Regions from separate parts of the Streptomyces sp. P9-A4 genome, predicted to be linked through region 4. Evidence: riboswitches for the same ligand, from Rfam matches in the RefSeq annotation. Region 4 holds a riboswitch; each other region holds the start of a gene.
What was found. A riboswitch is a leader RNA that binds a small molecule or an ion and turns the genes downstream of it on or off. The one in region 4 is predicted to bind cobalamin.
Positions count from the first base shown of each region.

Region 1: linked by a shared signal. The riboswitch ahead of V4Y03_RS01975 (energy-coupling factor ABC transporter permease) and the one ahead of V4Y03_RS06970 (cobalamin biosynthesis protein) in region 4 are both predicted to bind cobalamin.
Region 2: linked by a shared signal. The riboswitch ahead of cobN (cobaltochelatase subunit CobN) and the one ahead of V4Y03_RS06970 (cobalamin biosynthesis protein) in region 4 are both predicted to bind cobalamin.
Region 3: linked by a shared signal. The riboswitch ahead of V4Y03_RS22950 (ribonucleoside-diphosphate reductase subunit alpha) and the one ahead of V4Y03_RS06970 (cobalamin biosynthesis protein) in region 4 are both predicted to bind cobalamin.

Region 1 covers NZ_JAZIFY010000001.1:438,829-444,665, reverse strand. The annotation lists gene V4Y03_RS01995 (NADPH-dependent 2,4-dienoyl-CoA reductase) at 1-1,083, opposite strand, end outside; gene V4Y03_RS01990 (ATP-binding cassette domain-containing protein) at 1,179-2,048, opposite strand; gene cbiQ (cobalt ECF transporter T component CbiQ) at 2,045-2,794, opposite strand; gene V4Y03_RS01980 (energy-coupling factor ABC transporter substrate-binding protein) at 2,801-3,226, opposite strand; gene V4Y03_RS01975 (energy-coupling factor ABC transporter permease) at 3,223-3,921, opposite strand; cobalamin riboswitch at 3,951-4,158, opposite strand; gene V4Y03_RS01970 (PTS-dependent dihydroxyacetone kinase phosphotransferase subunit DhaM) at 4,224-4,643, opposite strand; gene dhaL (dihydroxyacetone kinase subunit DhaL) at 4,640-5,395, opposite strand; gene dhaK (dihydroxyacetone kinase subunit DhaK) at 5,404-5,837, opposite strand, start outside.
Region 2 covers NZ_JAZIFY010000001.1:3,559,183-3,565,019, forward strand. The annotation lists gene cobN (cobaltochelatase subunit CobN) at 1-2,881, opposite strand, end outside; cobalamin riboswitch at 2,921-3,060, opposite strand; gene V4Y03_RS15950 (cobalamin biosynthesis protein CobG) at 3,134-4,369, shown strand; gene V4Y03_RS15955 (precorrin-8X methylmutase) at 4,366-5,019, shown strand; gene V4Y03_RS15960 (precorrin-2 C(20)-methyltransferase) at 5,052-5,837, shown strand, end outside.
Region 3 covers NZ_JAZIFY010000001.1:5,051,596-5,057,432, forward strand. The annotation lists gene V4Y03_RS22945 (ribonucleotide-diphosphate reductase subunit beta) at 1-650, opposite strand, end outside; gene V4Y03_RS22950 (ribonucleoside-diphosphate reductase subunit alpha) at 650-3,025, opposite strand; cobalamin riboswitch at 3,159-3,290, opposite strand; gene V4Y03_RS22955 (GNAT family N-acetyltransferase) at 3,345-3,845, opposite strand; gene mctP (monocarboxylate uptake permease MctP) at 3,921-5,543, opposite strand; gene V4Y03_RS22965 (DUF3311 domain-containing protein) at 5,540-5,752, opposite strand.
Region 4 covers NZ_JAZIFY010000001.1:1,545,504-1,551,340, reverse strand. The annotation lists gene V4Y03_RS06975 (cobyric acid synthase) at 1-775, opposite strand, end outside; gene V4Y03_RS06970 (cobalamin biosynthesis protein) at 772-1,746, opposite strand; cobalamin riboswitch at 1,782-1,921, opposite strand; gene V4Y03_RS06965 (hypothetical protein) at 2,036-2,257, opposite strand; gene V4Y03_RS06960 (inorganic phosphate transporter) at 2,270-3,544, opposite strand; gene V4Y03_RS06955 (alpha/beta hydrolase) at 3,930-5,057, shown strand; gene V4Y03_RS06950 (hypothetical protein) at 5,203-5,837, shown strand, end outside.

The sequences.
Region 1 (5,837 bases), 1.1 Mb from region 4:
GGCGCGCGGGTTGACCAGACAGGAGGTGATCTTCAGGTTGAACGTGTGGTCCAGGCAGGCCTGGTTGCAGCCGATGCAGGTGTTGATCGTGTCGGCGCGCCCGGCCGTGGCCTTGGCGACGAAGTCCGGGTCGGCGAGGAAGGGGCGGGCCAGCGAGACGAGGTCGGCGCGGCCGTCCGCGAGGATCTCCTCGGCGACCTCGGGGGTGTTGATGCGGTTGCTGGTGACGAGCGGCACGGAGACCGCGCCCATCAGCTTCTTCGTCACCCAGGTGTACGCCCCGCGCGGCACGGAGGTCGCGATGGTGGGGATGCGGGCCTCGTGCCAGCCGATGCCGGTGTTGATGATGGTCGCGCCGGCCGCCTCGATCTCCTTGGCCAGCCGGACGACCTCCTCCAGGGTGGAACCGCCGGGCACGAGGTCCAGCATGGACAGGCGGTAGACGACGATGAAGTCCGTGCCGACCCGCTCGCGGATCCGGCGGACGATCTCCAGCGGGAACCGCACGCGGTTCTCGTACGAGCCACCCCAGCGGTCGGTGCGCTGGTTGGTCGCGGCGGCGATGAACTCGTTGATCAGGTAACCCTCGGAGCCCATCACCTCGACACCGTCGTACCCGGCCTCCTTGGCGAGTTCGGCGCAGCGCGCGTAGTCCTCGACGGTCTGCTCGACCTCGGCCTCGGTCAGCTCGTTCGGTACGAAGGGGCTGATGGGCGCCTTGAGGGCGCTCGGCGCGACGAGGCCGGGGTGGTACGCGTACCGGCCGAAGTGCAGGATCTGCATCGCGATCCGGCCACCGGCCCCGTGCACGGCGTCGGTGATCAGCCGGTGCTCGGCCGCCTCCTCCGCCGTGGTGAGCTTCGCGCCGCCGTCCCAGGGGCGCCCGGCCTCGTTGGGCGCGATGCCGCCGGTGACGATGAGGCCGACACCGCCCCGGGCGCGCTCGGCGTAGAACGCGGCCATGCGCTCGAAGCCGTGCTCGGTCTCCTCCAGGCCGACGTGCATCGATCCCATGATCACCCGGTTGGGCAGGGTGGTGAACCCGAGGTCGAGCGGGCTCAGCAGGTGCGGGTACGGGGTCATGCGGGCGCCTCCTCGCGCAGGATCTTCGCCCCCAGTTCTAGGGGCTCCCAGGCGGTTATGCAACTAGTTGCAGAAGGAGAGAGGCGTGATGTCTACTACTCGGTAGCAAAGCGGGCCGCCACCACCCCCGACCACGCCTCCAGCTCCTCCGGGGTGCGCGGCTCCGGCGCACCGGGGGCCAGCAGACCATGCGCGCGGAGCAGCCGGGCCACCGACGTGCCCCACGGCCGCCGCAGCCGGGCCTCGGCGAGCAGCGCGTCGTCCGCGAGCAGCTCCGCGACCGGCCCGGTCCGCAGCCCCGAAGGGGCCAGCACCGCCGCCTCGTCCGCCCAGCGCAACGCCAGATCCACGTCGTGCGTCGCCATCACCACCGTCGTGCCCGAGCCGCGCAGCCGGTGGAGCGTGTCGAGCAGCCGCTCCTGGCCGTGCGGATCGAGTCCCGCCGTCGGCTCGTCCATGATCAGCACCCGTGGCCGCATCGCCACGGCCCCCGCGATCGCCGCCCGCTTGCGCTGCCCGTACGACAGCAGGTGCGTCGGCCGGTCCTCCAGGGCCGCGATGTCCAGCGCCTCCAGCGCCTCGCGCACCCGGAGCCGCACCTCCTCCTCCGGCAGTCCCAGGTTCATCGGCCCGAACGACACGTCCTGGCCGACCGACGCGGCGAACAGCTGGTCGTCCGGGTCCTGCACCACCAGCTGCACGGTCGTCCGCAGCAGGGTCAGCCCCTTCCGGTCGTACGCCACCTCCTCCCCGTCCAGGAGCAGCGACCCGCTCCCGCACCGCAGACCGCCGCTGAGCAGCCGAAGCAGCGTCGTCTTGCCGCCGCCGTTGCGGCCGAGCAGCGCGACCGCGCGCCCTTCCGCCACCGCGAAGTCCACCCCGGAGAGGACAGCGGGACCGTCCTCGTAGGCGAAACCGGCGCGGACCAGCTCGACGACGGGGGTGGGGGGCGTCGAAGACGTCACGGAAGGAACCTTTCCAGTACGAGGGTGAGGGCGACGAGCCCCGCGAGGAGCGCGCCCGAGGCGGCGAGGAACCGGCGGGACACCGCACACGCGGGCACCATGACCCGCAGCGTCCCGTCGTAACCCCGCCCGGCGAGCCCCGACTGCAGCCGCTGCGCCCGGTCGAAGGCCCGGACGAACGTCGTCGCGCCGAGACCGGCCAGCGACCGCCAGGTCGCCGCCCGTGTGGTGTGCCCGAGCCGGGCCGCCTGCGCCTGCCGGATCTTGGCCAGCGAGTCGAGCAGCAGGAAGATGATCCGGTACATCACGAGCGCCACGTCGACCACCGGCGCCGGCACCCCGGCCCGTACGAGCCGGGGCAGGACGTCCGACACCGGCGTCGTGAACGCGAACAGCAGCACCCCGAGCGAGGCCGACGCGGTCCGCAGCAGCAGCCCGCCCGCCTGCGCGGGCCCGCCGGGCGCCCACGCGACGAGCCCCCGGGCGCCGCCGACCTCGAAGAGCAGCGGAACGGCTCCCGTGACGCAGAACGCGAGCGGCACCCGGAAGGCCCGCCACAGGGCCCGGCCCGGCACACCGGCCGGACCGAGCAGGACCGTGAGCGTGGCCGCCGCGACGAGCACGGCGCCCGGCCACGGCGGCAGACCGACGGCGCACAAGGTCAGGCCGAAGCCGAGCAGCGCCTTCTCGGCAGGATGACGGAGGCGCCAGCGACCGCTGTGCGCCGCCGCGTCGATCGGCAGCATCGGCGGCTACGCGTCCTGCCCGTCGGGTGCCCCGCGCGGCGGCGCGGCGGCGGGCTCGTCGTGCGGGGGAGCGGCGCCGTGCTCGTGCGCGGCGGCCCCCTCCTCCACGGCCGCCCCGGCCTCCGCCTTCGCTCGTTCCGCCCCCTGTCTGCGGCCCCGCCGCAGACCGAAGTAGTACGCCAGGACGCCCGCGCCGACGGCCGCCTGCAAGGCGAACAGCGCGGACTCGATCTCTCCGGACGGCGGCTCGTACAAGGGGCTGAACCACGGCTCGTAGTCCGGGCGAAGTTCCGTGATCGCGGTCTCCGCCTCCGCGTCGGAGCCGGTGAACGGCTCCTTCTTGTGGTCCCCGAGCCCCAGCGCCAGCGGCAGCACCGCGAGCGCGGCGACGACGAGCAGCAGCAGGGCGTTGATCTTCGCGTTCCTGCTCATCGCGCGGCCGCCTCCTCGTGCCGGTCCGTCCGACGCCCGGCGAGGACGCCGAGCCGGATCAGTTCACCCTTGCTGGACTGCGTGAGCAGCCGCATCACGAGGACGGTGAGCAGGCCCTCGCTCACCGCGAGCGGAATCTGCGTCACGGCGAAGATCCCGCCGAACTTGACGAGCGCGCCGGGGACACCGCTGCCCGGGTCGGGGAAGGCCAGGGCCAGCTGGACGCTGGTCACGCAGTACGTGGAGAGGTCGGCGACGAACGCGCCGAAGAAGACGGCGACCATCAGCGGCGCCCCGAGGCGGCGCACCAGCCGGTACGTCCCGTAGCCGGCCCAGGGGCCGACGATCGCCATCGAGAAGGCGTTCGCGCCGAGCGTGGTCAGGCCGCCGTGCGCGAGCAGCAGCGCCTGGAAGAGCAGGGTGATCGTCCCCAGGACCGCCATGATCGGCGGCCGGAACAGGATGGCGCCCAGACCCGTACCGGTCGGGTGTGAGCAACTCCCCGTCACCGAGGGCAGTTTGAGTGCCGACAGGACGAAGGTGAAGGCGCCGGAGGCGCCGAGCAGCAGGGTGGACTCGGGATTCGACCGCACCTCGCGGGTCAGCGCGCGGACCCCGTGGACGACGAACGGCGCGGACGCGACGCCCCAGGCGGCGGCGTGCACAGGGGGTAGATACCCCTCGGCTATATGCATGGTTGGGAGACCCTCTCCAGCACCTCGTGGATGGACAACGCACCCTGGCCGGTCTCCTGGCTGACGGTCATGCCGTCCGGACTCCGCCTTCCCACACCACGACGGTCTCCCGACGCGGTCCAGTGGCTTCCCCGAGGGTGTTCCCCGCGGGGGTGGAGCCGGACCTCCCGATCACAGTGGCGAGGGCCGCACCGGTACTTCACCGGTTTCCCGTACACCAAGGCCCTGCGACATTAGTGCGTTGACCTGCTGGATCACAACACGGTCGCCACCCGGTGCGGCGTCTCGGTCACTCCGCGCACTCACTCCTTGCGGTAGGCGTACGCCTCCGAGGCCGCCGCGGCCACCGCGTCGAGGTCCCCGCCCGCGCTCGCCGTGACCAGGGCGGCGACCGCGCCCTCGACGAACGGCGCGTCCACCAGGCGGGTGCCCCCGGGCAGTTCGTCGCCCTCGGCGAGCAGCGCCTTCACGGTGAGTACGGCGCTGCCCAGATCGACCAGGACCGCCACCCCGGCGCCCCGGTCGACGGCCTTCGCCGCCTCGCAGATCAGCTCGGAACTTGTGCCGAGGCCGCCGTCCGGGGTCCCGCCCGCGGGGGCCACGGGCGCCAGGTCGCCGCCGCCGGCGAGCCCCCGGGCCAGCTCGGCCACCGCCGTCGCGACGGCGGCGCTGTGCGAGACGAGCACGATGCCGACGGAACCGGCCGGGGTCCCGCCGCTCATGACGCCCCCTCGGCGCGCGAGGTCTCGGCGCCCGCCGCTTCCGTACGCGAGGACTCCGCGCTGCGTGAGGCTTCCTCGCTGCGTGAGGCTTCCGCGCCCGCCGTCTCGTCGAGTGCCGCGAACAGCAGGGCCGAGGACGTCGCCCCCGGGTCCTGGTGGCCCACCGACCGCTCGCCGAGGTAACTGGCCCTGCCCTTGCGGGCCCTCAGGGGTACGGTCGCGAGGGCGCCCGCCTCGGCAGCCGTACGGGCGGCACCGTACGACTCCCGCAGCCCCTCCACGGCCGGCACGAGGGCGTCCAGCATCGTCTTGTCGCCCACCTGGGCCCCGCCCAGCTGCGACACGGCCGCCACACCGGCACCGAGGGCCTCCGCCAACTCGGCCCGGGTGACCCGCTCGCCGTCGCCCAGCGTCTTGCCCGCACGGCGCAGCAGCGTGCCGTACAGCGGCCCCGACGCGCCGCCGACCGTGGAGATCAACTGCCGTCCGGCGGTGGTGAGCACCGCGCCCGGCGTCGCCGGCGGCTCCTTCGCGAGGATGTCGCTCACGGCGGCGAACCCGCGCTTGAGGTTGACGCCGTGGTCGGCGTCGCCGATGGCCGAATCCAGCTCGGTGAGCCGGTCCGCCTCGCGGTCGACCGCCTCGGCCAGGTGGGTCAGCCAGCGGACCAGGAAGTCCGCGCCGAAGGTCTCCGTGCCGTCGTCCACCCGGTCCGCCTCTCCCGTCTCTTCCTTCTCTCCCACCTGTTCCATCACCCGGCTCACCGTCCCCAGCGCAGCGCCGGTGTCTCCACGGGCGCGTCCCAGAGCCGCAGCAGTTCCTCGTCCACCTCGCACAGGGTCACCGAGCAGCCGGCCATGTCGAGCGAGGTCACGTAGTTCCCGACCAGGGTCCGGGCCACCGGCACCCCCCGCTCGCCGAGCACCCGCTGCACCTCGGCGTTGTATCCGTACAGTTCGAGGAGCGGGGTCGCTCCCATCCCGTTCACCAGGGCGATCACCGGCCCGGACGGGCGCAGGTCCGTCAGGACGGCGTCGACGGCGAAGTCCGCGATCTCCCGCGAGGTCATCATCGGCCGCCGCTCGCGTCCGGGTTCGCCGTGGATGCCGACCCCCAGCTCCAGTTCGCCTTCCGGGAGGTCGAAGGTGGGGCTGCCCTTGGCGGGGGTGGTGCACGCGGCGAGCGCCACGCCGA
Region 2 (5,837 bases), 2.0 Mb from region 4:
CGTCGCCGTGCTCCGCGAGGTCGGCCTGCGCGTGCGCCCGGACGTGGTTCTCCTCGGCCGACTCGCCCTCCAGGCCGGCGACCAGCCGGACGGCGTCGTCGAGAAGCCCGATGACGTGCGGGAACGCGTCCCGGAAGAAGCCCGAGATGCGCAGTGTGACATCGACGCGCGGGCGGCCCAGCTCGGCGAGCGGGATCGGCTCAAGGCCGTTGACGCGGCGTGAGGCCTCGTCCCACAGCGGGCGGACGCCGAGCAGGGCGAGCGCCTCGGCCACGTCGTCGCCGGCGGTGCGCATCGCGCTCGTACCCCACAGGGAGAGCCCGACGGAGGTCGGCCACTCGCCGTTGTCGGTGCGGTAGCGCTCCAGGAGCGAGTCCGCGAGCGCCTGCCCGGTCTCCCAGGCGAGCCGGGAGGGCACGGCCTTCGGGTCGACCGAGTAGAAGTTCCGGCCGGTCGGCAGGACGTTGACCAGGCCGCGCAGCGGCGAGCCCGAGGGGCCGGCCGGGACGAAGCCGCCGTTCAACGCGTGGACGGCGTGGGTGAGTTCGTCGGTGGTGCCGGCCAGACGCGGCACGACCTGCTCGCAGGCGAACCGCAGCACGGCGTGCACCTCGGAGCCGTACGCGGCGGCCACGGCCGGGATCGCGTCCACGGACCAGTCCGCCGCCTCCATGCCCTCGACCAGCTCGCGCGCCTTGGCCTCCGCCTCGTCGGCGGTGGTGCGGGTCGCGGCCGACTCGTCCAGGCCGAGCGCCTCGCGCAGACCCGGCAGCGCCTGCGTGCCGCCCCAGATCTGGCGGGCGCGCAGGATGGAGAGGACCAGGTTGACCCGGGCCTCGCCCTCCGGGGCGCCGCCGAGGACATGCAGACCGTCGCGGATCTGGGCGTCCTTGACCTCGCACAGCCAGCCGTCGACGTGCAGCAGGAAGTCGTCGAAGCCGTCGTCCTCCGGGCGCTCCTGGAGGCCCAGGTCGTGGTCGAGCTTGGCGGCCTGGATCAGCGTCCAGATCTGGGCGCGGATCGCGGGCAGCTTCGCCGGGTCCATGGAGGAGATCTGCGCGTACTCGTCGAGCAGCTGCTCCAGGCGCGCGATGTCGCCGTACGAGTCGGCGCGGGCCATCGGCGGCACCAGGTGGTCGACGAGGGTGGCGTGGACGCGGCGCTTGGCCTGGGTGCCCTCGCCCGGGTCGTTGACCAGGAAGGGGTAGATCAGCGGGATGTCGCCGAGGGCGGCGTCGGGGCCGCAGGCGGCGGACAGACCGGCGTTCTTGCCGGGCAGCCACTCCAGGTTGCCGTGCTTGCCGAGGTGGACCATGGCGTCGGCGCCGAAGCCTCCGTCCTCGGCGCGGGCGGCGATCCAGCGGTAGGCGGCCAGGTAGTGGTGGGACGGCGGGAGATCGGGGTCGTGGTAGATCGCGATCGGGTTCTCGCCGAAGCCGCGCGGCGGCTGGATGAGGATCAGGAGGTTCCCGCGCCGCAGGGCCGCGAGGACGATGTCGCCCTCCGGATTGCGGGAGCGGTCGAGGAACATCTCGCCGGGCGCCGGGCCCCAGTGCTCCTCGACGTGGGTGCGCAGCTCCTCGGGGAGCGTCGCGTACCAGCGCTTGTAGTCGGCGGCCGGGATGCGGACCGGGTTCTTCGCGAGCTGCTCCTCGGTCAGCCAGTCCTGGTCGTGGCCGCCGGCCTCGATGAGGGCGTAGATCAGCTCGTCGCCGTCGCCGGAGAGCAGGCCGGGGAGGTCGGCCTCGGGCCCGAAGTCGTACCCCTCGGCGATCAGCCGGCGCAGCAGGGAGACGGCGGAGGCGGGGGTGTCCAGGCCGACGGCGTTGCCGATGCGGGAGTGCTTCGTCGGGTACGCGGAGAGGACGAGCGCCAGCCGCTTCCCGGCGTTCGGGATGTGGCGGAGGCGGGCGTGCCGGACGGCGATCCCGGCGACGCGGGCGGCGCGCTCGGCGTCGGCGACGTACGCGGGCAGGCCGTCCTCGTCGATCTCCTTGAAGGAGAACGGGACGGTGATGAGCCGGCCGTCGAACTCGGGCACGGCGACCTGGCTGGCGGCGTCCAGCGGGGAGAGGCCCTCGTCGTTCTCCTCCCAGGCGGCGCGCGAGCCGGTCAGGCAGAGCGCCTGGAGGATCGGCACGTCGAGCGCGGCGAGCGCGCCCGCGTCCCAGGCCTCCTCGTCGCCGCCGGCCTGCGCCTCGGCGGGCTTCGTACCGCCCGCCGCGAGAACGGTGGTGACGATGGCGTCGGCGGTGCGGAGGCGGTCGAGCAGCTCCGGCTCGGGGGCGCGCAGGGAGGCCACGTACAGCGGGAGGGCCTGGGCTCCGGCGTCCTCGACGGCCTCGCAGAGGGCGCCGACGAAGGCGGTGTTCCCGCTCATGTGGTGGGCGCGGTAGTAGAGCACGGCGATCGTCGGACCGTCGGTCGTCCGGGGCGTGCGCTCCAGGGGGCCCCAGGTGGGGGCGGCGGCCGGGGCCTCGAAGCCGTGACCGGTGAGGAGCACCGTGTCGGACAGGAAGCGGGCGAGCTGCTCCAGGTTCGCGGGGCCGCCGTGCGCCAGGTAGGCGTGGGCCTCGGTGGCGACGCCGACGGGGACGGTGGACGCCTCCATCAGCTGGGCGTCGGGGGCCTGTTCGCCGCTGAGGACGACCATCGGCTTCCCGGCCGCGCGGACCGCGTCGAGGCCGTCCTCCCAGGAGCGGAGCCCGCCGAGGAGCCGTACGACGACCAGGTCGGCGCCGTCGAGCAGGGCCGGAAGGTCGGCGAGCGGCAGCCGGGAGGGGTTGGCGAAGCGGTACTCGACCGGACCGCCGCCGGAGCCGGCGGTCGCCGCGCGGGCGCTGAGCAGATCGGTGTCGGAGTGCGACAGCAGCAGAAGCATGGCGAGCGCAGGCCTTCCTCGGGGTTGTCCGCGCCCCGGGTGGTCGTATGGACGGCGGGAGTTCCTGACTCACCCGCACCATCGCTGGTACGGGCTCACAGTGGCGGGACCGCGCCGGATTCTCACCGGGCTTCCTCCCCGGGGTCCTGGGACCCCATGCCGATCTGCATCCTAGATCGTGCGGTCTCCGCGCCGGAGGGAGCCGGGGAGTCGGCCGGATCACACTCGGTGGCCGCCCGGTTCCCCGTGGGTATGCTCGCCGCCATGCCGCCCACCCCGCCCCCGCCGCCCGAACCGGGCGAAGCTCGCATACGGGACCGTGGCGACGCCTGCCCCGGAGCGCTGCGCCTGCATCCCGCCGACGACGGCCGGCTCGCCCGACTGCGCCTGCCCGGCGGGCGCTTGACCGTGCGTCAGGTCGAGGTGCTCGCCCTTGTCGCCGAGACCCTCGGTGACGGGCGGATCAGCATCACCTCGCGGGGCAACGCGGAGCTGCGCGGTCTCGGCGACGGCTGCGGGGCGGAGCTCGCGGGGCTTCTCGCCGGGGCGGGGCTGCTGCCCTCCCCCACCCATGAACGCGTCCGCAACATCGTGGCCTCCCCGGCCTCCGGACTCGACGGACTCGGGTACGCGGACGTGCAGTTGTGGGCGCGCGCCCTGGACACCGCCCTGTGTGCCGAACCCCGGGCCGCGTCCCTTTCGGGACGGTTCCTGTTCCTCCTCGACGACGGGCGCGGGGACGTCGCCGGGCTCGGCGGCGATGTGAGCTTGGTCGCAGGAGAGGGCGGGACCGTCCTGCTGTGGCTCGGCGCGCGGGTCTTCCGGCTCGCCGCCGACGACGCCGTCCGCGCCGCCCTCACCGCCGCCCTCGCCTTCCTCGACGCCGCCGAGACCGCCGGGAACGGGGCCTGGCGGCCCCGCGAACTGCCCGAAGGGCACGTACCCGACTGGGCAGGAGCCCTCGCACGGGCCGGGATCCCGGCGGAGCCCGTACCCGTACCGCCGCTTCCCGCGTCCCCGCCCCCCGCACCCGGGCCGCTCGGCGAGCACGCCCTGCACGTCCTCGCCCCGCTCGGCCGGCTGACCGCCGCCCAGCTGCGGGCCCTGCCGCCCGCCGGCGAGATCCGGCTCACGCCCTGGCGCGGGGCGGTCGTCACCACCGACCCCGCGAGACTCCCCGAGCTGGAGTCGTACGGCCTGATCACCCGCCCCGACGCCCCCGGCGCCGGGGTCACCGCCTGCACCGGACGCCCCGGGTGCGCCAAGTCCCTCGCCGACGTCCGGGCGGACGCCCTCGCCGCGCCCCCCGGGCCGCTGCCCGTGCACTTCTCCGGGTGCGCGCGCCGCTGCGGGCACCCGTACGGCGCCTGGACCGGTGTCCTCGCCACCGGCGACGACACCTATCTAGTGGACGGCGCCCCCACCCCCCGTACCTCCCTGCCCGCGGCAGTCGCGGCGGCCCGCGCCCTGCCGACCCACACGAGATGAGCGAGAGCACCAGGATGTTCGACTACGAGAAGGACGGGGCGGAGATCTACCGCCGGTCCTTTGCCACCATCCGCGCCGAGGCGGATCTGGCGGGCCTGCCCGCCGACATCGCCCAGGTGGCGGTCCGGATGATCCACGCCTGCGGCATGACCGACCTCGTGCAGGACATCGCGTACTCCCCCGGGGTCGTCGCGGACGCCCGCGCCGCCCTGCGCGCCGGTGCGCCGATCCTCTGCGACGCGCAGATGGTCGCGAGCGGCGTCACCCGCAAGCGGCTGCCCGCCGACAACGAGGTGATCTGCGCGCTGTCGGACCCGGCCGTGCCGGGCCTCGCCGCCGAACTCGGCACCACCCGCTCCGCCGCCGCCCTCGAACTCTGGCGGGACCGCCTCGAAGGCTCCGTCGTCGCCATCGGCAACGCCCCCACCGCCCTCTTCCACCTCCTGGAGATGGTCGCGAAGGGCGGGCCCCGCCCGGCGGCCGTCCTCGGCATACCGGTCGGCTTCATCGGCGCCGCCGAGTCCAAGGACGCGCTGGCCGCCCAGGACCTCGGCCTCGAATACCTCGTCGTACGGGGCCGGCGCGGCGGCAGCGCGATGACCGCCGCCGCGATCAACGCGATCGCTCACGAAGCGGAGATCCAGGCATGAGCGGGGCCGAGGGCATGACCGGGACCGAGGGCATGAGCGCGAAGGGCGACGGGGGCACGACCGTGACCGGCAAGCTGTACGGCGTCGGGCTCGGGCCCGGCGATCCGGACCTGATGACCGTGGCCGCCGTGAAGGCCATCGCCGCCGCCGACGTCGTCGCCTACCACTCGGCCCGCCACGGCCGTTCCATCGCCCGCTCGATCGCCGCCGGACACCTCCGCGAGGACCACATCGAGGAGCGGCTGATGTACCCGCTCACGGTGGAGACCACCGACCACCCCGGCGGCTACCGGGGCGCCCTCGACGACTTCTACGAGGAGGCCGCGGCCCGCCTCGCCGCCCACCTCGACGCGGGCCGCACGGTCGCCGTCCTCGCCGAGGGCGACCCGCTGTTCTACGGCTCGTACCAGCACATGCACAAGCGGCTCGCCGACCGCTACGACACCACCGTCATCCCCGGTGTGACCTCGGTCAGCGCCGCCGCCGCCCGGCTCGGCGAGCCGCTGTGCGAGGCCGAGGAAGTCCTCACGATCATCCCCGGCACCCTGCCCGAGGACGAGCTGACGGCCCGTCTCGCGGGCACCGACTCGGCGGTCGTGATGAAGCTCGGCCGCACCTTCCCCACCGTGCGGCGGGCCCTCGAACGGGCCGGCCGGCTCGACGACGCCCGCTATGTGGAGCGCGCCTTCATGGCGGGCGAGCGCACCGGCGGACTCGCCGCCGTCGACCCCGAGTCCGTCCCCTACTTCTCGGTGGCCGTCCTGCCCTCCCGGATCGACGCCACGCCTCCCGTGCGGGACCGGGGCGAGGTCGTCGTC
Region 3 (5,837 bases), 3.5 Mb from region 4:
ATGTGCATCGTCTCGTCACGGAACACCCAGTTGGTGCCGGTGGCCAGGCCGTGCAGCAGGCCGCGGGACCGGAACCAGTACACGTACGCGAAGGCGCCGTAGAAGAACAGGCCCTCGATGCACGCGGCGAAGCAGATCAGGTTCAGCAGGAAGCGGCGGCGGTCGGCGGCCGTCTCCAGACGGTCGATCTTCTCGACCGAGTCCATCCAGCGGAAGCAGAACTGCGCCTTCTCGCGGATGGAGGGGATCTCCTCGACCGCGTCGAAGGCGGCGGCGCGGTCGTCCGGGTCGGGCAGGTAGGTGTCCAGCAGCGTCAGATAGAACTGGACGTGCACCGCCTCCTCGAAGAGCTGACGGCTCAGGTACAGCCGCGCCTCCGGGGAGTTGATGTGCTTGTAGAGCGTCAGCACCAGGTTGTTGGAGACGATCGAGTCGCCCGTCGCGAAGAACGCGACCAGACGGCCGATCATGTGCTGCTCGGCCGGCGTCAGCTTGGCGAGGTCGGCGACGTCCGAGTGGAGGTCGACCTCCTCCACGGTCCAGGTGTTCTTGATGGCGTCGCGGTAGCGCTCGTAGAAGTCCGGGTAGCGCATCGGACGGAGGGTCAGCTCGAAGCCCGGGTCGAGGAGGTTCTTCTTCTCGTTGGTCATTACTGGCAGGCCTCGCAGGACTCGGGGTTTTCGAGGGAGCAGGCGAGGGCGTCCGCGTCGGGCGTCGCCTGCTGGACGGGGATGGCGGCGGCGGCCGTCGACGCCTGGGCGGCGCGGGCGATCCGGGTCGCCGGGCGGGAGCGCAGGTAGTACGTCGTCTTCAGGCCCTGCTTCCAGGCGTACGCGTACATCGACGACAGCTTGCCGATCGTCGGCGTCTCCAGGAACAGGTTCAGCGACTGCGACTGGTCCAGGAACGGCGTACGGGCGGCGGCCATGTCGATCAGACCGCGCTGCGGGATCTCCCAGGCCGTCCGGTACAGCTCGCGGACCTCGGCCGGGATCCAGGTGAAGCCGGCCACCGAACCGCTGGCGTCGCGGAGCGCGTCACGGGTCTGCGCGTCCCACACGCCGAGCCTCTTCAGCTCGTCGACCAGGTAGGAGTTGACCTGGAGGAACTCGCCGGACAGCGTCTCGCGCTTGAACAGGTTGGAGACCTGCGGCTCGATGCACTCGTAGACGCCCGCGATCGAGGCGATGGTCGCCGTCGGCGCGATGGCGAGCAGGAGGCTGTTGCGCATGCCGACCGCCGCGATCCGCTCGCGCAGCGCCGCCCAGCGCTCCGGCCAGTTGAGCTCCACGTCGTAGTGGTCGGGGTGCAGGACGCCGCGGGCGGTGCGGGTCTCGTCCCAGGCGGGGAGCGGGCCGCTGCGCTCGGCGAGGTCGGCGGAGGCCTCGTACGCCGCCAGCATGATCCGCTCGGAGATCTTCGTCGACAGCGCGCGCGCCTCGGCGGAGTCGAACGGCAGCTTCAGCTGGAAGAAGACGTCCTGGAGGCCCATCGCGCCCAGGCCCACCGGCCGCCAGCGGGCGTTGGAGCGGCCCGCCTGCTCGGTCGGGTAGAAGTTGATGTCGACGACGCGGTCGAGGAAGGTGACGGCCGTGCGGACGGTCTCGTCCAGGCGGTCCCAGTCGATGTCCGAACCGACGACGAACGAACCCAGGTTGACCGAGCCCAGGTTGCAGACGGCCGTCTCGCCGTCGTTCGTGACCTCGATGATCTCGGTGCAGAGGTTCGAGGAGTGGACGACGGTGCCGGGCTCGGCGGTCTGGTTGGCGGTCCGGTTCGAGGCGTCCTTGAAGGTCATCCAGCCGTTGCCGGTCTGGGCCAGGGTCCGCATCATCCGGCCGTACAGGTCACGGGCCGGCATGGTCTTGCGGGCCAGGCCCGCCGCCTCGGCCTTGTGGTAGGCGGCGTCGAACTCCTCGCCGTACAGGTCGACCAGCTCGGGCACGTCCGCCGGGGAGAACAGCGACCAGTCGGCGTCGGCGTTGACCCGGCGCATGAACTCGTCAGGGATCCAGTGCGCCAGGTTCAGGTTGTGCGTGCGGCGCTGGTCCTCGCCGGTGTTGTCGCGGAGCTCGAGGAACTCCTCGATGTCCGCGTGCCAGGTCTCCAGGTAGACCGCGGCGGCGCCCTTGCGGCGACCGCCCTGGTTCACGGCGGCGACGGAGGCGTCGAGGGTCTTCAGGAACGGCACGATGCCGTTGGAGTGCCCGTTGGTGCCCCGGATCAGCGAACCGCGGGCCCGGATGCGGGAGTACGAGAGGCCGATGCCGCCCGCGTGCTTCGAGAGCCGCGCGACCTGGTGGTAGCGGTCGTAGATGGAGTCCAGCTCGTCCTGCGGGGAGTCCAGCAGGTAGCAGGAGGACATCTGCGGGTGGCGGGTGCCGGAGTTGAAGAGCGTGGGGGAGGACGGCAGGTAGTCCAGGCGGCTCATCAGGCCGTACAACGCGGCGACCTCGTCGAGCGCGCGGACCGAGTCGTCCTCGGCGAGACCGCAGGCGACGCGCAGCATGAAGTGCTGCGGGGTCTCGATCACCTCGCGGGTGATCGGGTGGCGCAGCAGGTAGCGCGAGTAGAGGGTGCGCAGACCGAAGTAGCCGAAGCGGTCGTCGCCGGCCCGGTCGATCGTCGCGTCGAGCCGGTCCGCGTGCAGCGCGACGAAGGCGGCGGTGCGGTCGGCGATCAGACCCTCGCGGTGACCGACGGCCACGGAGGCGGAGAAGGCGACGGCGCCCTGGCCGGCCGCCTCGTCGGCGATCGTGATCGTCAGGAGCCGGGCGGCGAGCCGGGAGTACGCCGGGTCCTCGGCGATCAGGCCCGCGGCAGCCTCGGTGGCCAGTTCGCGCAGCTCCGCCTCGTCCGCGACGGCGCTGCGACCGCGGAGCGCGGCGGCGGCGACCTTGCCGGGGTCGGTGTCGGGGAGATCGGCGGTGAGGTCGGTCAGGGTCCGCAGCAGCACGGTCCCGGGGCCGTCGCTCTCGACCGCGGAAGCCTCGGCGGACGCCGGATCGGCGGGCGCGATGGTCACGTGGGGGCTCTCCCTCGCTCGGCTCGGGGCCGCGGCGGGGGAAGGCGGGCAGGCGGGCACCCGTACGCGCGGGTGCGCCGCGTCCACCGGCCCACTCCGCGAGGCCCGGACGTCTGTGGCACCCGGAACGGACGGACCGGGCGCGCTGTCGTCAGGTCCTCGGACTCACGTCGTACGGATCCGTCGAATCCGTATGAAGCACACCGTTGCGGGACAGTTCCGGATTCGCGCCGGATTCCCCTGCGTCGACAGCGAGGACGAGCATACATGTGGGGGGCGCCGCTCGTGGCACCCCCCACATGTTGTGTCGGTCCCGGGCTCAGAACGCCAAGGCGTAGGTACGCAGGCGGTGGTCGGGGATCGGCTCCCAGTCCCGCTCGGGGGTGCGGACGAAGCCCAACCGCTCGTAGATCCGGTGCGCCGAGACCATCTTCGCGTCCGTGGAGAGCACGATCCGCGCGCACTCCGGCAGGTTCCGCGCCCGGTCCACGCAGGTGCGTACGAGGGCTTCCCCGACGCCCCTGCCGCGGGCCGCCGGAGCGACCACGAGCATCCGGAACTCGGCCTCGCCGGGGACCGCGATGTCCGCCCAGGTGGTGCCGCCGGGGGCGAAGGTCACCCCGCCGATGATCCCGTCCTCGGCGTCGACGGCGACGAGCACCTCGCTCTCGCGCGCCCGCCGGGCGGTGTCGCGCAGCACGTCCAGATAGAAGTCGTCCTCTCCGTGCAGCAGCAGTCCGTCGTTCAGATAGGTCAGCCCGGTGAGGTCACCGAGCTCCTCGTACTCCTCGGGCCGTACCGCCCTGATCGTGAAGTCCATGACGGTCAGTGTGCCCCGGCGCGTACGGAAAGGGGCCCGGGATTTTCCCGGGCCCCTTCACCGCGCGTCCGTGGGTCAGTGCGACCCGGCGCCGACCTTCGGGAGGTCCTTGACCCCGGAGTCGCCGCGGTCGGCCGTGTAGTCCGCCGGGGAGGTCTCGTCGACGCCCTCGGGGGCCTTGACGGCCTTGAGGACGAAGGTCAGGACGACCGTGACCACGACGTTGAGGACGAAGGCGGTGAGGCCGATGTAGCCGATCTCGCCGATGCCCGGGATCTCCGCGGAGGAGCCGCCGAAGTGCTTCTGGGTCGGGCTGGCGACGCCGTACGCGGCGACCGTGCCGTAGACCATGCCGACGGCCCAGCCGGCGAGCAGCGCCCAGCGGTGGAACCAGCGGGTGAACAGACCGCCGACCAGGGCCGGGAAGGTCTGGAGGATCCAGATGCCGCCGAGCAGCTGGAAGTTGATCGCGACCGTCTTGTCCATGGTGAGGACGAAGACCAGCGCGCCGACCTTCACCAGGAGCGAGACCAGCTTGGAGACCTTGGTCTCCTGGGCCGGGGTGGCGTCCGGTTTGATGAAGTCCTTGTAGATGTTGCGGGTGAAGAGGTTGGCCGCGGCGATCGACATGATCGCGGCCGGGACGAGCGCGCCGATGCCGATCGCGGCGAACGCGACGCCCGCGAACCAGTCCGGGAACATCGTCTCGAACAGCTGCGGGATCGCGAGCTGGCCGTTCTTCACCTTGATCCCGGCGGCGATCGCCATGAAGCCGAGCAGCGCGAGCAGGCCCAGCATCAGCGAGTACAGCGGCAGGATCGTGGTGTTGCGGCGGATGACGTCACGGCTCTTCGACGACAGCGTCGCCGTGATGGAGTGCGGGTACATGAACAGCGCGAGCGCCGAGCCGAGCGCGAGGGTCGCGTACGTCCACTGGCCGGCCTCACCGGGGACGAGCGCGCCGCGCGGCTTGCCGGTCGCCGGGTTGGTCTGCGCGTACGCCTCGCCCGCCTTGGCGAAGATCTCGTCGAAGCCGCCCAGCTTGATCGGGATGTAGATGATCGCCACCGCGATGACGATGTAGATCAGGGTGTCCTTGACGAAGGCGATGAGCGCCGGGGCGCGCAGGCCCGAGGAGTACGTGTACGCCGCGAGGACACCGAACGCGAGCAGCAGCGGCAGGTCCTTGACGAACCAGTGGGTGTTCTCGCCGCCGCCGACGCCCATCACGTCCAGGACGGCCTGGATGCCGACCAGCTGGAGCGCGATGTACGGCATGGTGGCGAGGATGCCGGTGACCGCGACCGCGAGCGACAGGCCCTTGGAGCCGAAACGGCCGCGCACGAAGTCCGAGGTGGTGATGTACCCGTGCTTGTGCGAGACCGACCACAGGCGCGGCAGGAAGGTGAAGATCAGCGGGTAGACCAGGATCGTGTACGGCACGGCGAAGAAGCCGGCCGCGCCCGCCGCGTAGATGGCCGCCGGGACGGCGACGAAGGTGTACGCGGTGTAGAGGTCGCCGCCGAGCAGGAACCAGGTCACCCAGGTGCCGAACGACCGGCCGCCCAGGCCCCATTCGTCGAGGCTCTGTTCGTTGTCGGCCTTGCGCCAGCGCGCGGCCAGGAAGCCCATGACCGTGACGGCCACGAAGAAGAAGACGAAGACGCCGAGCGCCACGCCGTTCACGCCGTCCTTCATCGCGCGTCACCTCCCTTGCGGGCACGCTGGTCCAGCTGCCACAGCTTGTACGCGATCATGGTGAGCGCGGTCGAGATGAGCACCCAGAGCATCTGGTACCAGTAGAAGAACGGGATGCCGATGAAGAGCGGCTCGGTCTTGGCGTAGGAGCCCACCCAGAGCATCGCCACGATCGGTGCGATCAGGCAGAGCGCGATCACCACCCTCATGGGGGTGATGGTGGGTTGTCTCCCTTGTGCGGCTTCTGGCGTGTCTGGTGTGTCCGGCATGGCGATTCCGTCCCCTCGCTGATCA
Region 4 (5,837 bases):
CGCGCAGCGACACCCTCAGGCCGTCCTCCTCGTCGATGCCGAGCCCGTGCGCGTACGGCAGGACGCCGAAGGTCCGGCGCCCGGTGAGCCCGTGCAGCATGTCGAGACCCGGTTCCAGGAGGGTGACGTCACCCCGGAACTTGTTCACGAGATAGCCCGCGACCAGCGACTGGTCCTCGGGCGAGAGCAGCGCCGTCGTCCCGAAGAACTGGGCGAAGACCCCGCCCCGGTCGATGTCCCCGACGACGACCACGGGCAGCTTCGCGGCCCGCGCTATGCCCATGTTCACGATGTCGGTGCGCCGCAGATTGATCTCGGCCGGACTGCCCGCCCCCTCGCAGATCACGGCGTCATACGTGCCCCGGAGCTCCTCGAGGCACGCCATCACCGGCTCGAAGAGCGTCTTCTGCCGTCCCCCGTGCAGCCTCTTCCCGGAAGACGCCTCCCCAGCCCCCCCGAAGAACCCCCGGGCGCTCATCTCCCCCACCGGCCTGCCCATGAGGACGACCTGGCTGGAGCGGTCGCTGCCCGGCTTGAGCAGCACTGGGTTCATCAGCGCGGTCGGCTCGACGCGGGCGGCCTGCGCCTGCATGGCCTGCGCCCGCCCGATCTCGGCGCCCTCGCGCGTCACGAAGGAGTTCAGGGACATGTTCTGTCCCTTGAACGGCGCGACCTTGATCCCCTGCCGGACCAGCCAGCGGCAGATGCCGGCCGTCACGACGCTCTTGCCGGCGTCGGACGTGGTCCCGGCGACGAGCAGCCCCCCACCCCTCATGCGTTCCTCCGCTTCAGCGCGCTCGCGATCATCCGGCCGCCCACACAGGCGGCCAGGGTCAGTCCGGTGACCCGGCGGGACAGCCGGACCGCCCGGTCGATGTCGGCGACCTCGACGGGCCGCCCCTCCCCGTTCAGGACGGGCCGGTGCTCGGTCCTTCCGGCGTACGAGAGGGTCCCGCCGAGCCGTACGCCGAGCGCGCCCGCGAAGGAGGCCTCGACGGGGCCCGCGTTGGGGCTCGGGTGCTTCGCCGCGTCCGCCCGCCAGGCCCGTACGGCCCCGCGCGGGTTCCCTCCGGCGAGCGTCGCGGCCACGGCCGTCAGCCGGGCGCCGGGCCAGCCGGCCAGGTCGTCGAGGCGGGCGGAGGCCCAGCCGAAGCGGCGGTGGCGCGGCGACTTGTGGCCGACCATGGCGTCGAGGGTGTTGACGGCGCGGAAGGCGACGAGGCCGGGCACGCCCGCGACCGCGCCCCAGAAGAGGGCGCCGACCACGGCGTCGGAGGTGTTCTCGGCGACCGACTCGACGACCGCGCGGGCCATCGCCGGTCCGTCCAGGGAGTGCGGGTCGCGCCCGCACAGGTGGGGCAGCCGTTCCCGGGCCACCTCCAGGTCCCCGGCGGCGAGGGCGCCGCCGATCGCGCGGGCCTCCCGCCCCAGGGTCGTACCGCCGACGACGGCCCAGACGGAGGCGGCGGTGAGGGCGACGGAAGCGGCCGGCCGGTTCCGCACGGTCCGGGCGGCGAGCGCGCCGAGGGCGGCGGTGGAGCCGGCGCAGACGGCGGTGTGCAGGGCGCCCCAGCCGCGGTGGTCGCGCCACAGGGCCCGTTCGACCCCGGCGGCGGCCCGGCCGAACGCGGCGACGGGATGGCCGCGGCGGGGGTCGCCGACGAGCAGGTCGACGGCGAGGCCCGCGGCGGCGCCGTACGCGAAGACGGCGGTGGCTCTGGAAGGTCTGGGGCTGCGGCCGGGCATGGCGCTGCGTCCTCACTCAGGGTCCGCGCCCTGGATCGACGTGACCGGCGGCGAGAGTTCCTGACTCCCGGACCCTTCGGATCCGGTCACAGTGGCGGGACCGCGCCGGATTCGCACCGGACTTCCTCTACTGCCTCCGTAATGGCCTCGGCAGTCCACCACGGCCCGAGAACAGCCGTCAACTCACCCTTGACCTGCATCGCGTCACTGTGCGAAGCACCACAAACACGACGGCCGGGCGGCCCGCACACGAGGTGCGGACCGCCCGGCCGTTGGTGTTCGCGGACCGTCAGGCGACGATCAGGTAGATCCCGTACGCCACGGCCGCGAGGCACAGGGCGAAGCAGGCGTAGGCGCCGGTGCGGGCCAGGGCGGCGGAGCCTCCCTGGGCGGCGGCCTGCTCCTGCTTGGAGAGGCCGATGACGCCGAGGGTGAAGAGGCCCACCAGCGCGACGGTCGCCACGAGGCTGACTCCGAAGACGGAGCCGAGGGCTGCCCAGTCGATCTTCATGTCGTTCGTTCCTTACACCGCTGCGGCGGGGGCCGGGGGAGCGCTCGGGTCGGTCGGGGCCGGCGCGGGGATGGTGGTCTTGAGGTCCTCGTCGGTGACGGCGGCGACGGAACCGGCCGGCGGCGGCGGGGTGACGGCCGCGATGGCGGTGGTCACCACACCCGCGGGCTCGGCCTCGGCGTCGAGGTCGTCGGCGGTGACGTTGTGCTGGTCGACCGGCTTGCGGCGGGACAGCGACCAGATGACGCCCGAGCCGGCGATCAGCAGGACCGCGACGGCGGCGATGCCCCAGGGGCCCTGCTTGGTGAGGAACTCGGCACCGGCGCCGACCAGGGCCGCGGCGGGCAGGGTCAGACCCCAGGCGACGAACATCCGGGTCGCGGTCGACCAGCGGACGACACCGCCCTTGCGGCCGAGACCGGCGCCCATCACGGCACCCGAGCAGGACTGGGTGGTGGAGAGGGAGAAGCCGAGGTGCGAGGAGGCCAGGATGACCGTCGCGGCGCTGGTCTGGGCGGCGAAGCCCTGCTGCGGCCGGAGGTCGGTGAGGCCCTTGCCCATGGTGCGGATGATGCGCCAGCCACCGAGGTAGGTGCCGAGGGCGATCGCGACGCCGGCGGAGACGACGACCCAGAGCGGCGGGTTGGAGCCGGGGTCGACGACGCCCTGGGTGACCAGGGCCAGGGTGATGATGCCCATCGTCTTCTGGGCGTCGTTGGTGCCGTGGGCGAGGGAGACGAGACCGGCGGAGGCGATCTGGCCGACCCGGTAGCCCTTGGCGGTGTGCTTCTCGTCGGTCTTCGCGCCGATCCGGTACGTCAGCCTGGTGGCCAGCATCGCGGCGAGACCGGCCACGATCGGCGCGGCGACGGCCGGGATGAGGACCTTGGTGACGATCGTCGGGCCGTTCACGGCCGACCAGCCGGCCGACATGACCGCGGCGCCGATGAGACCGCCGAAGAGGGCGTGGGAGGAGCTGGACGGCAGTCCGAGCAGCCAGGTCAGCAGGTTCCACAGGATGGCGCCGACCAGCGCGGCGAAGATCACCTCTGTGCGGATGCCCTCTTCGTTGATGATCCCGCCGGAGATCGTCTTGGCGACCTCCACGGACAGGAACGCGCCGACGAGGTTGAGCACGGCGGACATGGCCACCGCCGTCTTGGGCTTCAGCGCACCGGTCGAGATGGTCGTGGCCATCGCGTTGGCGGTGTCGTGGAAACCGTTCGTGAAATCGAACACGAGAGCTGTCACGACCACAATGGCGAGCAGCAGCGTGATGTGTTCCATTTACCCAGGCAATCGTTTGGCGTCAGTGGCCAGTCGAACGTAGGCAACCTGAGTGAACGGAAGGTGAACTGGGTCGGGCGCTGCGGTGTCCCCATCCGGTGTCAAGACATTCCGCTTACGGCTCCGGCGTGCCGGTCGTCCACGATGCGGTCACCCCGCGACCCCGGGTAATCCGGGCGAACACCGGGCACGTACGACCTGACCCGGTTCGCCCCACGCCACCCGGTTCCGCTCCCCGGACCGCGTCATCCGGACGGGCGACCCCGCCGAGGAGACCCATGTCACTCCCCAGGGGCCCTCCCCGAGGCGACCCCGGCCCCCGCCCCACCCCCCCGGCCGGGTCCGTCCGGTGGCAGCCCGCCCCCACCGTGCCGAGACTGGGAGCGTGCGCCCGGCTACAGCGACGGCAGCGGCCGTCACCACTCTGATCGGTGTCGGCGCGGTCGCGATCGCGGCCGGCCGGTACGCCAGCGACGTCGCCCTCAGGGCGCCGTCCGGACGACCCCTGCCCGGGGATCCCAAACTGACCGTGCACGCCACGGACCCCGAACGGATCACCCTCACCCGCAGCCTCGCCTCGCTGCGCCCCGGCACGTACGGGATCGAGGGCCACGGCCTGCACGCCGTCGTCGGCCCCGTCCTCGACCGGGTCCCGCACACCGCGGACACCGTCGTCCGGCGCCTGGAACGGGTCGAACTCGGGGTGTTCGGCCCCGGAGCCCGCGTCCGGTTCACCCCCCAGCTGCACCGGGGCACACCGATCACCGCCCTCGGGCTCGCCCAGGAGGACGTCGAGATCCCCGGCGAACTCGGCCCGCTGCCCGCCTGGCTGGTCGCCGCCCCCCGCACCACCTGGGTCATCGCCCTGCACGGCCTCGGCACCACCCGCGAGCACCCGCTCAACGTCGTCCCCTTCTTCAACCGGCGCAAGATCCCCGTCCTCGTCCCCGCCTACCGGGGCGACGAGGGAGCACCCGCCTCCCCCGACGGCCTCGCCCACCTCGGCGACTCCGAATGGCGCGACGTCGACGCCACCATCCGGTACGCCGTCCGTCGCGGCGCCCGCAAGGTCGTCCTGCACGGCTGGGGGACCGGGGCCTCGATGGCGCTGCGCGCCGCCGCCGAGTCCGGGATGCGCGACCGGATCAGCGGCCTCGTCCTCGACTCCCCGGTCCTCGACTGGGAAGCCACCCTCCGCAACCTCGTCTCGGCCCACCACGTCCCCGGACCGCTGCTCCCGCTCGCCGTCCGCTCCGCCCAGGGCAGGACCGGAGTCCACGGCGACCTGCTCATGGCCGCTTCCGAACCCGAGGCCCTGCGCGTCCCGGTCCTCCTCCTGCACGGCCCCGACGACACCGTCGCCCCCTGGGAACCCTCCGTCGAGCTCGCCGCGCGCCGTCCCGACCTGGTCACCCTCCACACCGTGCGGCACGCCCCGCACGCCGCGATGTGGAACGCCGACCCGGTCCGTTACGAGGAAGCCCTCCGCCGCTTCCTCACTCCCCTCCTCTGAGGCCGCCGCCCCCGTTCCGCCGAGGCCGTCCGCGACTGTTCTCCCCGGGCGGCCGCGCCTGTTCCCGGGCCCGTCCGCGCGCCCGTCATGACGGGGTGGCCGATTCCGATTGGGCTTTCGGGCCGTCAGCGGGAAGACTGCCCCCGTGACGTCTCGAAAGCCCGATGAACCATTGGCGCGCAACTCCAGACTCCGACTCGTCCGCCCGCGGGCGCTGGCCACCGCCCGACGGGCCGTGACGACCCGGCGCACCCGGCCTGCGCCACGGCCGCCCGAGGGCACTCCGCCCCGCGCGGAACTCGCCCGCCAGGCCCGGCAGGTCCTCGCCGACGCCGTACGGATCGCCCGCTGGGCCGCGGTCGAGCGCGGCGCCGACACGGCCCCCCGCACCGGTCCCGGCACGGCCCCGGCCACCGTCCCCGCCGCGGTCCTCGCCCAGGAAAGGGCCGCCGCCGCACTGGACCTGACGCCCGGCCAGATCCGGGCCGGCTGGGACCGCGCGCGGCTCGCCGGACTCGTCGAACTCCACGGCGGCACCGTCCGCCCCGGCTGGCGGCTGCACGCCTGGGACCGGGACGACTCCGCCGTCCTGCGCGGCTGGGTCGCGCTCTTCGACGCCTGGTCCCTGGTGCACCCGGCCTCCGAAGGGGTCGCGCCGAGCGCCGTCGCCGAGGTCGTCGAGGCCGTCCCCCAGGTCCTCTCGCTGCTCCAGCTCTCCCAGGGCCCGGTCCTCGTCCCCGCCCTCCTCGACCTCCTCGGCCAGCGCGTCGAGGAACTGCG